One region of the Pseudomonas sp. AC172 genome, then DNA from elsewhere that is predicted to be linked to it. Evidence: predicted binding sites of a transcription regulator. Region 1 holds the regulator's gene; the other holds the start of a gene.
What was found. Region 1 encodes sigma-54, which starts transcription at its own class of promoters, with help from an activator protein. Its sites were predicted from a motif close to ANTGGCATNNANNTTGCTNT; they were not measured.
Positions count from the first base shown of each region.

Region 1 (7,603 bases):
ATGCGTTCCCGGTAGGAACTGCCGAAGGCTGCGATCTTTTGATTTTGGCTGTCAGCCACCTTCGTCGAAATAGTTGTTGATCAGCGCCACCAGCGCATCCAGCGCTTCCTGTTCCTGATGCCCTTCAGTACTCAAATGGATCTTGGTGCCCTTGCCAGCCGCCAGCATCATCATCGCCATGATGCTTTTACCATCGACCGTGGTCTCTGGCGTGCGGCCCACTCTGATCGAGCAATCCGGAAACTGCCCGGCCACGCCAACGAACTTGGCCGACGCGCGGGCATGCAGGCCCAGCTTGTTGATGATTTCGATTTCCAGAGCAGGCATCGCGGTGTGAATCCTTTAAGTGAGGTCGCGGTGGCGAACCTGGACGTTCTTCAGGGTTTTCTGCAGGGCCTGACCCAGTCGTTCAGTCAGGTAGACGGAGCGGTGATGCCCGCCGGTGCAGCCAATGGCAATGGTGACGTAGGCCCGGTTGCTCGCAGCGAAGCGCGGCAGCCACTTGTGCAGGTAGGTGAAAATGTCCTGGAACATTTCTTCGACCTCCGGCTGCGCCGCGAGGTACTCGGCCACCGGCGCATCAAGACCTGATTGCGCACGCAGTTCCGGCTTCCAGTAGGGATTGGGCAGGCAGCGCACATCGAATACCAGATCCGCGTCTACCGGCATGCCGCGTTTGAAGCCGAATGACTCGACCAGAAACGCTGTGCCCGGCTCGGGCTGATTCAGCAGGCGCAGCTTGATGCTGTCGCGCAACTGGTACAGGTTGAGGTTGGTGGTGTTGATTTTCAGGTCGGCGAGGTCGGCAATCGGGCCGAGCAGGGCGGTTTCATCCTGGATCGCTTCGGCCAGCGAGCGATTGGCGTTGCTCAGCGGGTGGCGGCGGCGGGTTTCGGAGAAACGCTTGAGCAAGGTTTCTTCGTCGGCGTCCAGATACAGGACATCGCACTGGATGTGCTTGGCCCGGACATCTTCAAGCAACTCGGGAAAGCGCGTCAGATGACTCGGCAGGTTGCGCGCATCGATCGATACGGCCACCAGCGGTTGCGCCAGCTCAGTGTGAATCAGCGCGCGTTCGGCCAGTTCCGGCAGCAAGCCTGCGGGCAGGTTGTCGATGCAGTAATAGCCGTTGTCTTCAAGGACATCCAGAGCCGTACTTTTACCCGAGCCGGAACGGCCGCTGACGATGATCAAGCGCATGATTAGTGCCCGTTCTGCTCGTCCAGGACAACCTGATACAAGGCTTCGTTGCTCTTGGCGTTACGCAGTTTATCGCGCACATCCTTGCGGTCGAGCATGCTGGCGATCTGGCGCAGTAACTCCAGGTGTGCATCGGTGGCGGCTTCCGGGACCAGCAATACGAACAGCAGGTCAACCGGAGCGCCATCGATGGCGTCGAAATCGATTGGCGTATCAAGGTGCATCAAGGCGCTGATAGGCGACTGGCACCCCTTGAGACGGCAGTGAGGAATGGCGATGCCGTTGCCAAAACCGGTGGAACCGAGTTTTTCACGGGCAATCAACGCCTCGAAGACATCTTGCATCTCCAGATCCGGCACTTCGCGGGCGATCAGGTTGGCAATTTGTTCGAGGGCTTTCTTCTTACTGCCGCCCGGCACGTTCACAAGGGAACGGCCGGGGGTCAGGATATTTTCAAGTCGGATCATGGAATGGGGGGTTATCGACCGGTCGCGCCCTGGAGGAGGCTCTGGGTCTTTTCCTTATGCTTTTTGAGTTGGCGATCCAGCTTGTCGGTCAGTGAGTCGATCGCAGCATACATATCAGTATCTTCTGCGTTGGCGACCACTTCGCTGCCGGGAATATGCAAGGTGGCTTCGATTTTCTGCTTCAGCTTTTCGACGCACATCGTGACTTGCACGTTGGTGATCTTGTCGAAATGTCGCTCCAGTCGTTGGAGCTTTTCCTCGATATAGGAACGCAGAGGTTGGGTCACTTCCAGTTGGTGTCCACTGATGTTGACTTGCATACAGCTTCTCCTTCGTTGCCAGTGCATAAAGCGGCAGGCTGGATAGCCTGCCACTGGAACGCTGTAACGTGGCTTACATCAACCGCTTGCGTTCGCTCGAAGGCGCGATCCCGAGGGATTCGCGGTACTTGGCGACGGTGCGGCGAGCCACCTGAATGCCTTGTGCCTCCAGTAAACCAGCGATCTTGCTGTCACTCAACGGCTTTTTCTGATTTTCCGCGGCAACCAGTTTTTTGATGATCGCGCGGATCGCCGTGGACGAGCATTCGCCGCCTTCGGAAGTGCTGACGTGGCTGGAGAAAAAGTATTTCAGCTCATAAATACCGCGCGGGGTATGCATGAATTTCTGCGTGGTCACCCGTGAAATCGTCGATTCGTGCATGCCGACCGCTTCGGCGATGTCATGCAGGACCAACGGCTTCATCGCTTCGTCGCCGTACTCCAGAAAACCGCGCTGATGCTCGACGATCTGGGTGGCAACTTTCATCAGGGTTTCGTTGCGGCTCTGCAGGCTCTTGATGAACCAGCGAGCCTCCTGCAACTGATTGCGCATGAAAGTGTTGTCGGCGCTGGTGTCGGCGCGGCGAACGAAACCAGCGTACTGGGCGTTGACGCGCAGGCGTGGTACCGACTCCTGGTTCAACTCGACAAGCCAGCGTTCGTTGTCCTTGCGCACGATCACGTCAGGGACGACGTATTCGGCTTCAGTGGACTCGATCTGTGAGCCCGGACGGGGATTGAGGCTTTGCACCAGCTCGATGACCTGGCGCAGTTCGTCTTCCTTGAGCTTCATGCGCCGCATCAACTGGCTGTAGTCGCGGCTGCCGAGCAGATCGATGTAATCGCTGACCAAGCGTTTCGCTTCTGCCAGCCATGGAGTCTTGGCAGGCAACTGGCGCAATTGCAGCAGCAGGCACTCGCCGAGATTGCGCGCGCCGATGCCGGCCGGTTCAAACTGCTGGATGCGGTGCAGGACGGCTTCGATTTCGTCCAGCTCAATGTCCAGCTCCGGATCGAACGCCTCAAGGATCTCTTCGAGGGTTTCGTCCAGGTAGCCCTGATTGTTGATGCAATCGATCAAAGTGACGGCAATCAGGCGATCGGTGTCGGACATCGGTGCAAGGTTCAGTTGCCACAGCAGGTGGCTTTGCAGGCTCTCGCCGGCGGACGTGCGTGTGGTGAAGTCCCACTCGTCATCGTCGCTGCTGGGCAGGCTGCTGGCGCTGGTCTGGTAGACGTCTTCCCAGGCCGTGTCGACCGGAAGCTCGTTGGGGATGCGCTCGTTCCATTCGCCGTCCTCGAGGTTGTCCACCGTCGGTGCGGTTTCCTGATACGAGGGCTCCTGGATCTCGGTGTTGGGCTTCTGTTCGGCGTTGTCGGCCATGGGGTCGGAATTGTCGAAGTCCTCGCCTTCTTCCTGGCGTTCGAGCATCGGATTGGATTCCAGAGCCTCCTGGATTTCCTGTTGCAGATCCAGGGTCGACAATTGGAGCAGGCGGATGGCCTGTTGCAGCTGCGGTGTCATCGTCAGCTGCTGGCCCATTCTCAAGACTAGCGATGGTTTCATGGCAGGGGCTTAACACCTTATTCGCCGGCGCTATGCGCCATCCACTACAGGGCGCCGGAGCGCCAAACTTAAGCAAATTATATGCCTGAAACTGAAGTGTTTGCCTAGAGCGCTGTAACAATTAAAGCGTATTAAATCCTGCTTGAATCGATACAGCGCCCGGGCGGCGCACCGGGCACTGTTGCGCTTACAGGCGGAACTCGTGGCCCAGATACACTTCCTTGACCAGATCGTTGGCCAGGATGGTTTCTGCATCGCCCTCGGCAATCAACTGGCCATCGTTGACGATGTAAGCGGTTTCGCAGATATCCAGCGTCTCACGGACGTTGTGGTCGGTGATCAATACACCGATGCCTTTGGCCTTGAGGTGGTGGATGATCTGCTTGATGTCGCCGACCGAAATCGGGTCGACACCGGCAAACGGTTCGTCGAGCAGGATGAATTTCGGTGCCGTTGCCAGCGCGCGAGCGATTTCCACGCGGCGACGTTCACCACCGGACAGGCTCATACCGAGGTTGTCGCGGATGTGGCTGATGTGGAATTCCTGCAGCAGGCTTTCCAGCTCTTTGCGGCGTCCGGCCTTGTCGAGTTCCTGACGGGTCTCGAGGATGGCCATGATGTTGTCTGCCACCGACAGTTTGCGGAAGATCGACGCTTCTTGCGGCAGATAGCCGATGCCGGCTTTTGCACGGCCGTGCATTGGCTGGTGGCTGACGTCCAGGTCATCGATCAGTACGCGGCCCTGATCGGCCTGCACCAGGCCGACGATCATGTAGAAGCAGGTCGTCTTGCCGGCACCGTTCGGGCCGAGCAGGCCGACGATCTGGCCGCTGTCGATCGACAGGCTGACATCACGCACGACCTGGCGGCTTTTATAGGCCTTGGCCAGGTGCTGAGCTTTCAGAGTTGCCATTACTGGGTTTTCTCGTCGGTTTTCTTCTTCGGCTGGATCACCATGTCGATGCGCGGACGCGCCTCGGTGACCTTGCTGCCGGTAGCGCGACCGGCGCTGGCGAGTTTCTTCACGGTGTCATAGACGATTTTCTCGCCTTGAGTCGTGTTGTTGTCCTTGTCGACAACCTTGGCCTTGTCGATCAGCACAACGCGGTTTTGCGCGGCGTGGTACTGGATCGTCACGCCCCAGCCCTGTACAGGCTTGGTGTCGCCAGCGGTCTGCAGTTGTTCGAAGTAGGCAAGGTTGCCCACCGACGTAACGACGTCGATATCGCCGGCCGGAGTGCGGGTGATGGTCACCGTGTTGCCTTTAACGATCATCGAACCCTGGGTGATGATCACATCACCTTTATAGGTGGCGATGCCGTTTTTGTCGTCCAGTTGGGCGTCGTCGGCTTGAATGCGGATAGGTTGCTGCTGATCGTTCGGCAGAGCCCAGGCGCTCACGCTTCCCAGTGCTGCGCCCAGACTGAGCAAAATAGGGAGGGTTTTAACGAGCCTCATACTGTCCTCTTACGTTCGATAGCAGGTGTATCCTGCTTTCCTTCAGGTACGCTTTCATTCCAACGCCAGTCGATACACCGCCAGCGCCGTCGATTCTAACGGGTTGCTCGGTCTGCGCATATTCCTGCTGCGGGAACACGGTCATGCGCGTGGACGTGATCAGGATGTCACGCTTCTTTTCATCGGTGCGCGCAACGCGTACCGAATCGATCAGTTCGACTTCGGTGCCGCCTGAGTTCACTTCGCCGCGCTCACTGGTCACGTGCCACGGAAATTCCGTTCCGCGGTACATGTTCAGGTCGGGTTTGGTCACGAGCGTGACGTCGGTTGCCTTCACGTGCTCGGCCTTTTCGGAGGTCATTTCATACTGCACTTTGCCATCCGGCAGGTATTGCAGGGTATGCGTGTTGGTTGCATACCAGTCGATAGGTGTCTCGATCGACGTAACCGGCGGTTTGTCGAGAAAGCGTTCAGGGCTGATGTTCCAGTAGCCCACCGCGGCAAATATCGCCGCGATACAGCCAAACAGCAGGAAGTTGCGAAATTTTTTGCTGAACATGGTTTGGCTCACAGGTACGCGGCGTGGGCCGCATCGAGGCGGCCCTGGGCGCGCAGGATCAATTCGCAGAATTCGCGGGCGGCGCCTTCGCCACCACGGGCGCGGGTGACGCCATGGGCGTGTTCGCGGACGAAATCGGCAGCGTTGGCCACGGCCATTCCCAGGCCTACACGGCGGATCACCGGCAGGTCGGGCAGGTCGTCACCGAGATAGGCAACCTCTTCGTAGCTTAGGCCCAGTTGCTCAAGAAGACCGTCGAGAACAACCAATTTGTCTTCACGACCCTGAAACAGGTGGGGAATCCCCAGGTTTTTCGCTCGACGCTCGACCACTGGGGTCTTGCGGCCGCTGATGATAGCGGTCTGCACACCGGCGTTCATCAGCATTTTGATGCCTTGGCCGTCGAGGGTATTGAAAGTCTTGAATTCGCTGCCGTCTTCAAGGAAATACAGGCGCCCGTCGGTGAGGACGCCGTCGACGTCGAAAACCGCCAGCTTGATCGCTTTGCCGCGTTGCAGCAGATCGTTACTCATTACATGACTCCTGCGCGCAGCAGATCGGAGAGGTTGAAGGCGCCGACCGGGCGATCTTCATCGTCCACAACAACCAGTGCGTTGATTCGGTGATCTTCCATGATTTTCAGGGCTTCGGCGGCCAGCATCTCTGGCCGTGCAGTCTTGCCATGGGCCGTCATTACCTGGTCGATGGTGGCGCTGCGAATGTCGATGCTGCGATCCAGCGTGCGGCGCAAGTCGCCGTCAGTGAAGATCCCGGCCAGTTTACCGTCAGTTTCAAGGATGACGGTCATGCCCAGACCTTTACGAGTCATTTCCATCAATGCGTCTTTAAGCAATGTGCCGCGTTGTACTTGCGGCAATTCCTGCCCGGCGTGCATGACGTTTTCCACTTTCAGCAACAGACGACGACCGAGCGCGCCGCCCGGGTGGGAGAATGCGAAGTCTTCGGCAGTGAAACCGCGTGCTTCCAGCAGCGCGACGGCCAATGCATCGCCCATGACCAGTGCCGCTGTCGTCGACGAGGTCGGCGCCAGATTCAGCGGGCAGGCTTCGTGCTCGACGTGAACGTTGAGATTGACCTCGGCAGCCTTGGCCAGCGGCGATTGCGGGTTGCCGGTGACGCTGATCAGCTGGATGCCCAGACGCTTGATCAGCGGCAGCAGGGTAACGATTTCATTGGTCGAGCCGGAGTTCGACAGGGCCAGGATCACGTCATCGCGAGTGATCATGCCCATGTCGCCATGACTGGCTTCTGCCGGGTGGACAAAAAAAGCAGGAGTGCCGGTGCTGGCCAGGGTCGCGGCAATCTTGTTGCCGATGTGCCCGGACTTGCCCATGCCGACCACCACTACACGGCCTTTACTGGCCAGAATCATCTCGCAAGCGCGTACGAAATCGGCGTCGATATGGGGCAACAAGCCTTGTACGGCCTCCACTTCGAGTTGGATGGTGCGTTGTGCCGATTGAATCAGGTCGCTGGATTGGCTCATGTCAGAAATCGTATAGCCCGATGAAAAGGCGGCGATTATAGCGGTTATGTTGCAAAGCCTCACGCAAGTTCGTCGTGCTTTGTCATTACTCGTTACCAAAACCCGGCAAAAGAGCCTGCGCACCTGTCAAATCGCCGAACACAGGCTGGTACAAGCCTTGGGCGCGTAGCCTTTGCAGTGATATAGTTCGCCGCCAGTTCGGCCTGCCCGGGATGTACGTACTTTTTAAGTAAAGACAGGCGTCCGAGTGAGAGGCTGCATCGCAAGGAGTTTAGATGAGTGCCGATAACGCCTACGCGGTCGAGCTGAAGGGAGTCTCCTTCAAGCGCGGTGCGCGCAGCATTTTCAATAACGTCGATATTCGCATCCCGCGCGGCAAGGTCACCGGCATCATGGGACCTTCCGGGTGTGGCAAGACCACGCTGCTGCGATTGATGGGCGCACAGTTGCGCCCTGCCAGCGGCGAAGTCTGGGTCAACGGCCAGAATCTGCCTGCGCTTTCGCGCAGCGATCTGTTCGATGCGC
Region 1 covers NZ_OZ409868.1:6,372,426-6,380,028, forward strand. Annotated here, with positions in the region: gene ACZ0A4_RS28620 (HPr family phosphocarrier protein) at 52-327, opposite strand; gene rapZ (RNase adapter RapZ) at 343-1,200, opposite strand; gene ptsN (PTS IIA-like nitrogen regulatory protein PtsN) at 1,203-1,667, opposite strand; gene hpf (ribosome hibernation-promoting factor, HPF/YfiA family) at 1,679-1,987, opposite strand; gene ACZ0A4_RS28640 (RNA polymerase factor sigma-54) at 2,061-3,554, opposite strand; gene lptB (LPS export ABC transporter ATP-binding protein) at 3,742-4,467, opposite strand; gene lptA (lipopolysaccharide transport periplasmic protein LptA) at 4,467-5,012, opposite strand; gene lptC (LPS export ABC transporter periplasmic protein LptC) at 4,999-5,571, opposite strand; gene ACZ0A4_RS28660 (KdsC family phosphatase) at 5,580-6,104, opposite strand; gene ACZ0A4_RS28665 (KpsF/GutQ family sugar-phosphate isomerase) at 6,104-7,078, opposite strand; gene ACZ0A4_RS28670 (ATP-binding cassette domain-containing protein) at 7,354-7,603, shown strand, end outside.

Region 2 (7,603 bases), 1.3 Mb from region 1:
AGGTCATCGACCGCAACCGTGCGCAGTTGCGCGTGTGGGAACGCGGTGCCGGGGAAACCCAGGCCTGCGGCACCGGCGCGTGTGCAGCGGCTGTCGCTGCGATCAGCCAGGGGTGGATGGATTCGCCGCTATTGATCGACCTGCCTGGCGGGCGTCTGTCCATTGAATGGGCAGGACCTGGCCAACCGGTGCTGATGACCGGTCCGGCAGTTCGTGTATACGAAGGACAAGTACGTCTTTGAGTGAGCAGAAACCATGACCGATAAGCCTCAGGTACCCGCCCGACAGTCCGACGAATCAGCGTCCGAGAGCCTGGAGGCGGCAGCGGTTGCCGCATACCTCGAGGCGCATCCGGACTTCTTCGTCGAGCACGAAGAACTGCTGCCCGCTCTGCGCATTCCGCATCAGCGCGGCGACACCGTGTCGCTGGTCGAGCGGCAGATGACCATTCTGCGCGACCGCAACATCGAGATGCGTCACCGCCTCTCGCAGTTGATGGACGTTGCCCGCGATAATGATCGCCTGTTCGACAAGACCCGCCGTTTGATCCTCTCCCTGATGGACGCCTCCAGCCTGGAAGACGTCGTCATCAGCGTCGAGGACAGTCTGCGTCAGGATTTCCAGGTGCCTTTTGTCAGCCTGATCCTGCTCGGCGACAACCCGGCGCCGGTCGGGCGCTGGGTTACCCACGCTGACGCCCAAGTCGCCATCGGCGGCCTGCTCACCGAAGGCAAAAGCGTCAGCGGCACCCTGCGCGAACACGAACTGGACTTCCTCTTCGGCGAAGAACAGCGCAAGCAGATCGGTTCCACTGCCGTGGTCGCGGTCAGCCATCAAGGTATCCATGGGATTCTGGCGATCGCCAGCCGTGACCCGCAGCACTACAAGAGTTCGGTGGGTACGCTGTTCCTCAGCTACATCGCCGAAGTCATGGGCCGCGTGCTGCCACGGGTTAACAGTTCTTTGCGCTCGGTACGCTGAGCATGGAACGACAACTGGACGCTTACTGCGAACACCTGCGCAGTGAGCGACAGGTGTCGCCGCACACCCTGTCGGCCTACCGCCGCGACCTCGATAAAGTCCTCGGCTGGTGCGTCAAACAGAACATCGGCAGCTGGGCCGCCCTGGATATTCAACGTCTGCGCAGCCTGATCGCCCGTTTGCACGCGCAAGGGCAGTCCTCACGCAGTCTCGCTCGTTTGCTGTCGGCGGTGCGCGGGCTCTATCACTATCTGAATCGCGAAGGCCTTTGTGACCATGATCCGGCGACCGGTCTGGCACCACCTAAAGGCGAGCGCCGCCTGCCGAAAACCCTCGACACTGACCGTGCGCTGCAACTGCTCGAAGGTGCGGTCGAGGATGATTTTCTTGCGCGGCGCGATCAGGCGATTCTGGAGCTTTTCTACTCTTCAGGCCTGCGCCTTTCTGAACTGACCGGGCTCAACCTCGATCAGCTCGACCTCGCCGACGGCATGGTTCAAGTCCTCGGCAAGGGCAGTAAAACCCGCCTGCTGCCGGTGGGCAAAAAGGCCCGCGAAGCGCTCGAACAATGGCTGCCGTTGCGGGCCATGACTAACCCGACGGACGATGCCGTGTTCGTCAGCCAGCAAGGCCGGCGCCTCGGCCCACGAGCGATTCAGGTGCGGGTCAAACTGGCCGGCGAGCGCGAACTGGGGCAGAACCTGCACCCGCACATGCTGCGGCACTCCTTCGCCAGCCACCTGCTCGAATCCTCGCAGGATCTGCGCGCGGTGCAGGAATTGCTCGGCCACTCCGACATCAAGACCACGCAGATCTACACCCACCTGGACTTCCAGCACCTGGCGGCGGTCTACGACAGCGCCCATCCACGGGCCAAACGTATGAAAGGCGACGATTCATGAGCATCCAGTTGATCACCTTCGACCTCGACGACACCCTGTGGGACACCGCCCCGGTGATTGTCAGCGCCGAAGCGATATTGCGCGAATGGTTGAGCGAACATGCGCCGAATCTGGGCGCCGTGCCGGTGGAGGATTTGTGGGCGATTCGCGAGCGGGTGTTGGCCAGTGAGCCGGGGCTCAAGCATCGGATCAGTGCGCTACGTCGGCGGGTTCTGTTTCATGCGCTAGAGGAAGCCGGGTACGCCCATGGCGAAGCCTCGGAGCTGGCGGACAAGAGTTTTGAAGTATTTCTGCATGCGCGGCATCAGATCGAAGTGTTCCCTGAAGTCGAACCGGTGCTGGAGATTCTTGCCAATCATTACTCGCTTGGCGTGGTCACCAATGGCAATGCCGATGTGCGTCGGTTAGGGCTGGCGGACTACTTCAAGTTTGCGTTGTGCGCGGAAGATATCGGCATCGCCAAACCGGATGCGCGATTGTTTCAAGAGGCCTTGCAGCGCGGTGGCGCCACCGCCGAAACCGCCGTGCATATCGGCGATCATCCGGGTGATGACATTGCCGGCGCACAGCAGGCGGGGTTGCGGGCTATCTGGTTTAACCCGGCGGGCAAGCCGTGGGAAGCGGATCGTCTACCGGATGCCGAAATCCGCAGCCTGACCGACCTGCCAGCGGTACTCGCCCGCTGGAATGCCACCTCGAACTGATCTACTACTCCCTGTGGGAGCGAGCTTGCTCGCGAAAGCGTCAGCTCAGTCACTGCAATGCTGTACGACCTACCGCATTCGCTAGCAAACTCGCTCCCACAAGGGAACTGCATTCACTTCAGCTCCTTTATTCCAGACATGAAAAAGCCCGCAGCGACGGCGGGCTTTTTCAGCAAGCAAGCGGCACGCCTCAGATAGGGCGGCTACCGTACTTGTTGTCCGGCTTCTTCGGAGGATCAGCGACCACATTGGCCTCCACTTCCTGCACTTTTCCGCCGCGCGACAGGAACTCTTCCATGGCCTTGGCCAGGGCGTCGCGTTCCTTGTTCTTGGCTTCAATGCTCGGCAATTCATCTACCGACACCGCAGCCTTGGCTTTGCCTTTGGCAGCCGGAGCCGGCGTATCGTCGCCACCATCGTCATCAGCAACGTCTCCCGCTGCTGCTTCCAGGCCTTCCTCGGCCTCGTCTTCGTCGCCTACTTCGAGGTCGTCGTTTTCCAGATCATCGTCGCTCATGTTCTACCTCATGACTTGCGAAAAGCAGATTAGTTATAGACCAGCTTTGGCAACTGTCGAAAGTCGCCGTTAAAAAATCAGTAACCATTGGTGACCAACGGCTTATGCCCCTTCACCGTGCAAGGTGGCGAGGACTTTTCGGGCACCGCCATGATCACGGTGCTCGCCCAGATAAACGCCTTGCCAGGTCCCCAGTGCCAGCCGACCTGCCGAAACCGGCAGAGTGATCTGGCAACCAAGCACGCTGGCCTTGAAGTGCGCCGGGAGGTCGTCCAGGCCTTCGTCGTTATGCTCATAGCCGTCTGTTCCTTGTGGGATCAGACGATTGAAAAATCGTTCGAAGTCGCGACGTACCGCCGGATCGGCGTTCTCGTTAATGGTCAACGACGCCGAGGTATGCTGCAGCCACAAATGCAACAGACCGACCCGGCACTCCCTGAGTTCAGGCAGGCCAGCGAGTAACTCGTCCGTTACCAGATGAAAGCCCCGGGGCCGTGCCCGCAGGGTTATCAGAGTCTGTTGCCACATACAGTTCTCCGCACGTTCGGGGCGCATTCTAGCGCGCTCTGGGAAAAAACAAAGGCCCTAATATTCCTGCAATCATGTAAGCCATTGGCCGCAGAAAAACGCTCGTCGTAAACACGACCAAAGCAGTACGAAAAATCCTTTCAGCTGCTCTTTGAATGACAAATTCCGGACAAAAAAATGCCCGGCGAACCGGGCAATTTTTTGATGCGCGTACTTACAGGTTGTAGCCGCGTTCGTTGTGTTGTGCCAGATCGAGGCCGACCGACTCTTCTTCCTCGGTCACACGCAGCCCCATGACGGCGTCGAGGACCTTGAGGATGATGAAGGTGACGATCGCGGTGTAGATCACCGTGAAGCCGACGCCTTTGCACTGAATCCATACTTGTGCGGCGATGTCGGTCACAGTGCCGAAGCCACCCAGCGACGGCGCAGCGAAGACACCGGTCAGAATCGCGCCGAGGATACCGCCGATACCGTGTACGCCGAACGCGTCCAGGGAGTCGTCATAACCGAGTTTGCGTTTCAGGGTGGTGGCGCAGAAGAAGCACACCACGCCCGCCGCCAGACCGATGACCAGTGCGCCCATCGGGCCCACGGTGCCAGCAGCCGGAGTGATTGCGACCAGACCTGCAACCACACCCGAAGCAATGCCCAGTGCGCTTGGCTTGCCGTGGGTGACCCACTCGGCAAACATCCAGCCCAGCGCAGCCGCAGCGGTAGCGATCTGAGTGACCAGCATCGCCATGCCGGCGGTGCCGTTGGCCGCCGCAGCGGAACCGGCGTTGAAGCCGAACCAGCCAACCCACAGCATCGCTGCGCCCATCAGGGTGTAACCGAGATTGTGCGGAGCCATCGGGGTGGTCGGGAAGCCTTTACGCTTGCCCAACACCAGGCAGCAGATCAGACCGGCCACACCGGCGTTGATGTGCACCACGGTGCCGCCGGCGAAGTCGAGTACGCCCCAGTCCCACATCAGGCCGCCGTTGCCGGACCAGACCATGTGCGCGATCGGTGCATAAACCAGAGTGAACCAGATGCCCATGAAGATCAGCATCGCGGAGAACTTCATGCGCTCGGCGAACGCACCGACGATCAGCGCCGGGGTGATGATCGCGAAGGTCATCTGGAAGGTGATGAACACCGCCTCAGGGAACAGCGCTGCAGGGCCGGTCAGGCTCGAAGGCGTGACACCGGCGAGGAACGCCTTGCCCATGCCGCCGAAGAACGAGTTGAAATTGACGACGCCCTGCTCCATGCCGGTGGTGTCGAACGCAATGCTGTAGCCATAAATGACCCACAGGATGCTGATCAGACCGGTAATGGCGAAGCACTGCATCATCACGGAAAGAATGTTTTTCGAGCGAACCATGCCGCCGTAGAACAGCGCCAGGCCGGGGATGGTCATGAACAGCACGAGGGCTGTCGAGGTGAGCATCCAGGCAGTGTCGCCGGAATTGAGGACCGGGGCCGCCACTTCGTCTGCCGCCATAGCAAGGCCGGGCATTACGATAGACAACAGGGCTCCTAGCCCTGCGAATTTACGCAGAGTCATATTGTTTTCTCCTGGGGCGTTGGGGTTTGTGGCGGCGCTTAGATCGCGTCGGTATCGGTTTCGCCGGTACGGATGCGAATCGCCTGTTCCAGATTGACCACGAAGATCTTGCCGTCACCGATCTTGCCGGTGTTGGCCGCTTTGGTGATCGCCTCGATCACCCGATCCAGATCCTTGTCGTCGATGGCCACGTCGATTTTCACCTTGGGCAGAAAATCGACCACATATTCCGCGCCGCGATACAGCTCGGTGTGACCCTTCTGCCGGCCGAAGCCTTTGACTTCAGTAACAGTAATGCCCTGCACGCCGATTTCGGACAGCGACTCGCGCACGTCGTCCAACTTGAACGGCTTGATGATGGCAGTGACTAGCTTCATGAAAACTCTCTCCCGAATTGGTGGACTTGCCCCAGGAAAACAAACCCGACTCAAGTCTAAGCGCAGTGCCTGGCTTTGTAACGCATCGTCGGCCGTACCTGCCCGACTGACGCCAGCTAACCGCTGCCGACGAAACTCCCCGCTCCGTCTGCCGCACTGCATTCGTCACAGCGACTGCATCAGTGCATGGGTCGAAGGTGACTAAGCAGAAACCTTGCCATCTCGCCAAAATCCCCTGATTTCAATCCCTTGGCCGCTGCCGCATGCCATCTCGTGCAAAACCCCATCCGGATACGCACAACAACGGTGCGTCGCCGTCCGTCCGCCTGCGCGAAAAGCGTGCATCCCTGACCACGAGATTGACTATAGACACTGCGTGATACACTGCCGGCCATTGTTTCCAGGACATCCACCATGCTCGCGCCCAAAGACTTCCTCGACGCCCTGAGCGGCACCGCCTCCCGCCTCTTCAGCGGCGACACCCCGCTGCCGAAAGCCGAAATCGAAAGCCAGTTCAAGATGCTGCTGCAGAGTGCCTTCAGCAAACTCGACCTGGTCAGCCGTGAAGAATTTGATAGTCAGATGGTCGTTCTGGCCCGCACTCGCGCTCGCCTCGAAAGCCTCGAAGCGAAAGTTGCCGAGATGGAAGCCAAGCTGACGCCGCCCGCTGAGTAACACGCTGCTAATCCCTGTGGGGAGCTAACCTGCTAGCGATTGAAGGTCGGCACGACCTTCCCGTTCTTGGCAAACTTCGAAGTATGTATGTCGAAAGGTCAATTAAACCGCTCCTGCCGAGACAGGAGCGGTTTCCGTCAGATCAATCCTTACAACGAATTATTCCAACGGTCTCGCAGAATCTCGTACAGGCGAAAAGCCCATAACGCGATCCTGACGAGGCGCCACATATGTTTAAGAAACTTAGACATACTTTGGCCCTCCTTGCGTGGGGCCAAACCTCCGATGCACTTTCCGGCGTACGAACACCTTCGGGACTACACACGAGTGTGTCCGCCAAGGCGGCCGGGTGTGGGCTCCCCAAGATCAGCACCGGCACGGGTCTCAAACCGTGTCGAGGAACATGAATTTTTTTCGCTCCCGTCCACACTTTGCGAACACTCGATGAGTGGGCATCGTCACGGCGAATGGTATTCGCTGTCCGGCCGTGGCATTTAAACAAGTTGTATCAAGTCGTTATCATGTACCGGCAAACCGATGTTGGTCCTCGAATCTTTTAATCGATTGATTGGCTGAAATTTCAATGATGCTTGCGCCACCGGTCAAATATGCATAATCTCGGGCAACACGAGTGTGTCCGCTAAGGATGCGCAGGCCTTGGCCTCACCGAAGCCTGCATATAAAAAACCGCTTTCTCAAGGCGGTTTTTTTTCGTCTCGATTTTTATGGGGCATGACCCTTAATCCACGTTTACCTCATGGAAGCCACTGCGAAGCATCCATGTGAAAGCACCGAACTAGTTGCGGAGTGCCTACGCCGACCATGAGCTAGCCAGCTCAAATGTCCGCCTCAGGCAACATCCAGTGAAAGTTCGCCCTTAAAACTGTCCGACCAACGCCCTCTCCCCAGACTACGCTTCAAAAACCCGCAGGAAGCGGCTCCCGATTCAGCTCAAGGAACGACCATGTCCCTCTCCATCGTCCACAGCCGCGCCCAGATTGGCGTGGAAGCCCCCGCTGTCTCTGTCGAAGTCCATCTGGCCAACGGCCTGCCGTCGCTGACCATGGTCGGGCTGCCCGAGGCGGCGGTGAAGGAGAGCAAGGACCGGGTGCGCAGCGCGATCATCAATTCCGGGCTGCAGTTTCCGGCGCGGCGGATCACCTTGAATCTGGCGCCGGCGGATTTGCCCAAGGATGGCGGGCGGTTTGATCTGGCGATTGCCTTGGGGATTCTGTCGGCGAGTGTGCAGGTGCCGTGTCTGACGCTGGATGAGGTGGAATGTCTGGGGGAGCTGGCGTTGTCCGGCGCAGTACGAGCGGTGCGCGGGGTGTTGCCGGCAGCGTTGGCGGCGCGCAAAGCGGGTCGTG
Region 2 covers NZ_OZ409868.1:5,086,559-5,094,161, forward strand. Annotated here, with positions in the region: gene dapF (diaminopimelate epimerase) at 1-242, shown strand, start outside; gene ACZ0A4_RS23070 (DUF484 family protein) at 256-981, shown strand; gene xerC (tyrosine recombinase XerC) at 984-1,883, shown strand; gene ACZ0A4_RS23080 (HAD family hydrolase) at 1,880-2,587, shown strand; gene sutA (transcriptional regulator SutA) at 2,778-3,104, opposite strand; gene ACZ0A4_RS23090 (secondary thiamine-phosphate synthase enzyme YjbQ) at 3,207-3,632, opposite strand; gene ACZ0A4_RS23095 (ammonium transporter) at 3,847-5,184, opposite strand; gene glnK (P-II family nitrogen regulator) at 5,223-5,561, opposite strand; gene ACZ0A4_RS23105 (accessory factor UbiK family protein) at 5,976-6,236, shown strand; gene ACZ0A4_RS23110 (YifB family Mg chelatase-like AAA ATPase) at 7,201-7,603, shown strand, end outside.
Region 2: the regulator sigma-54 is predicted to act here: its motif matches at 5,764-5,783, upstream of glnK (P-II family nitrogen regulator).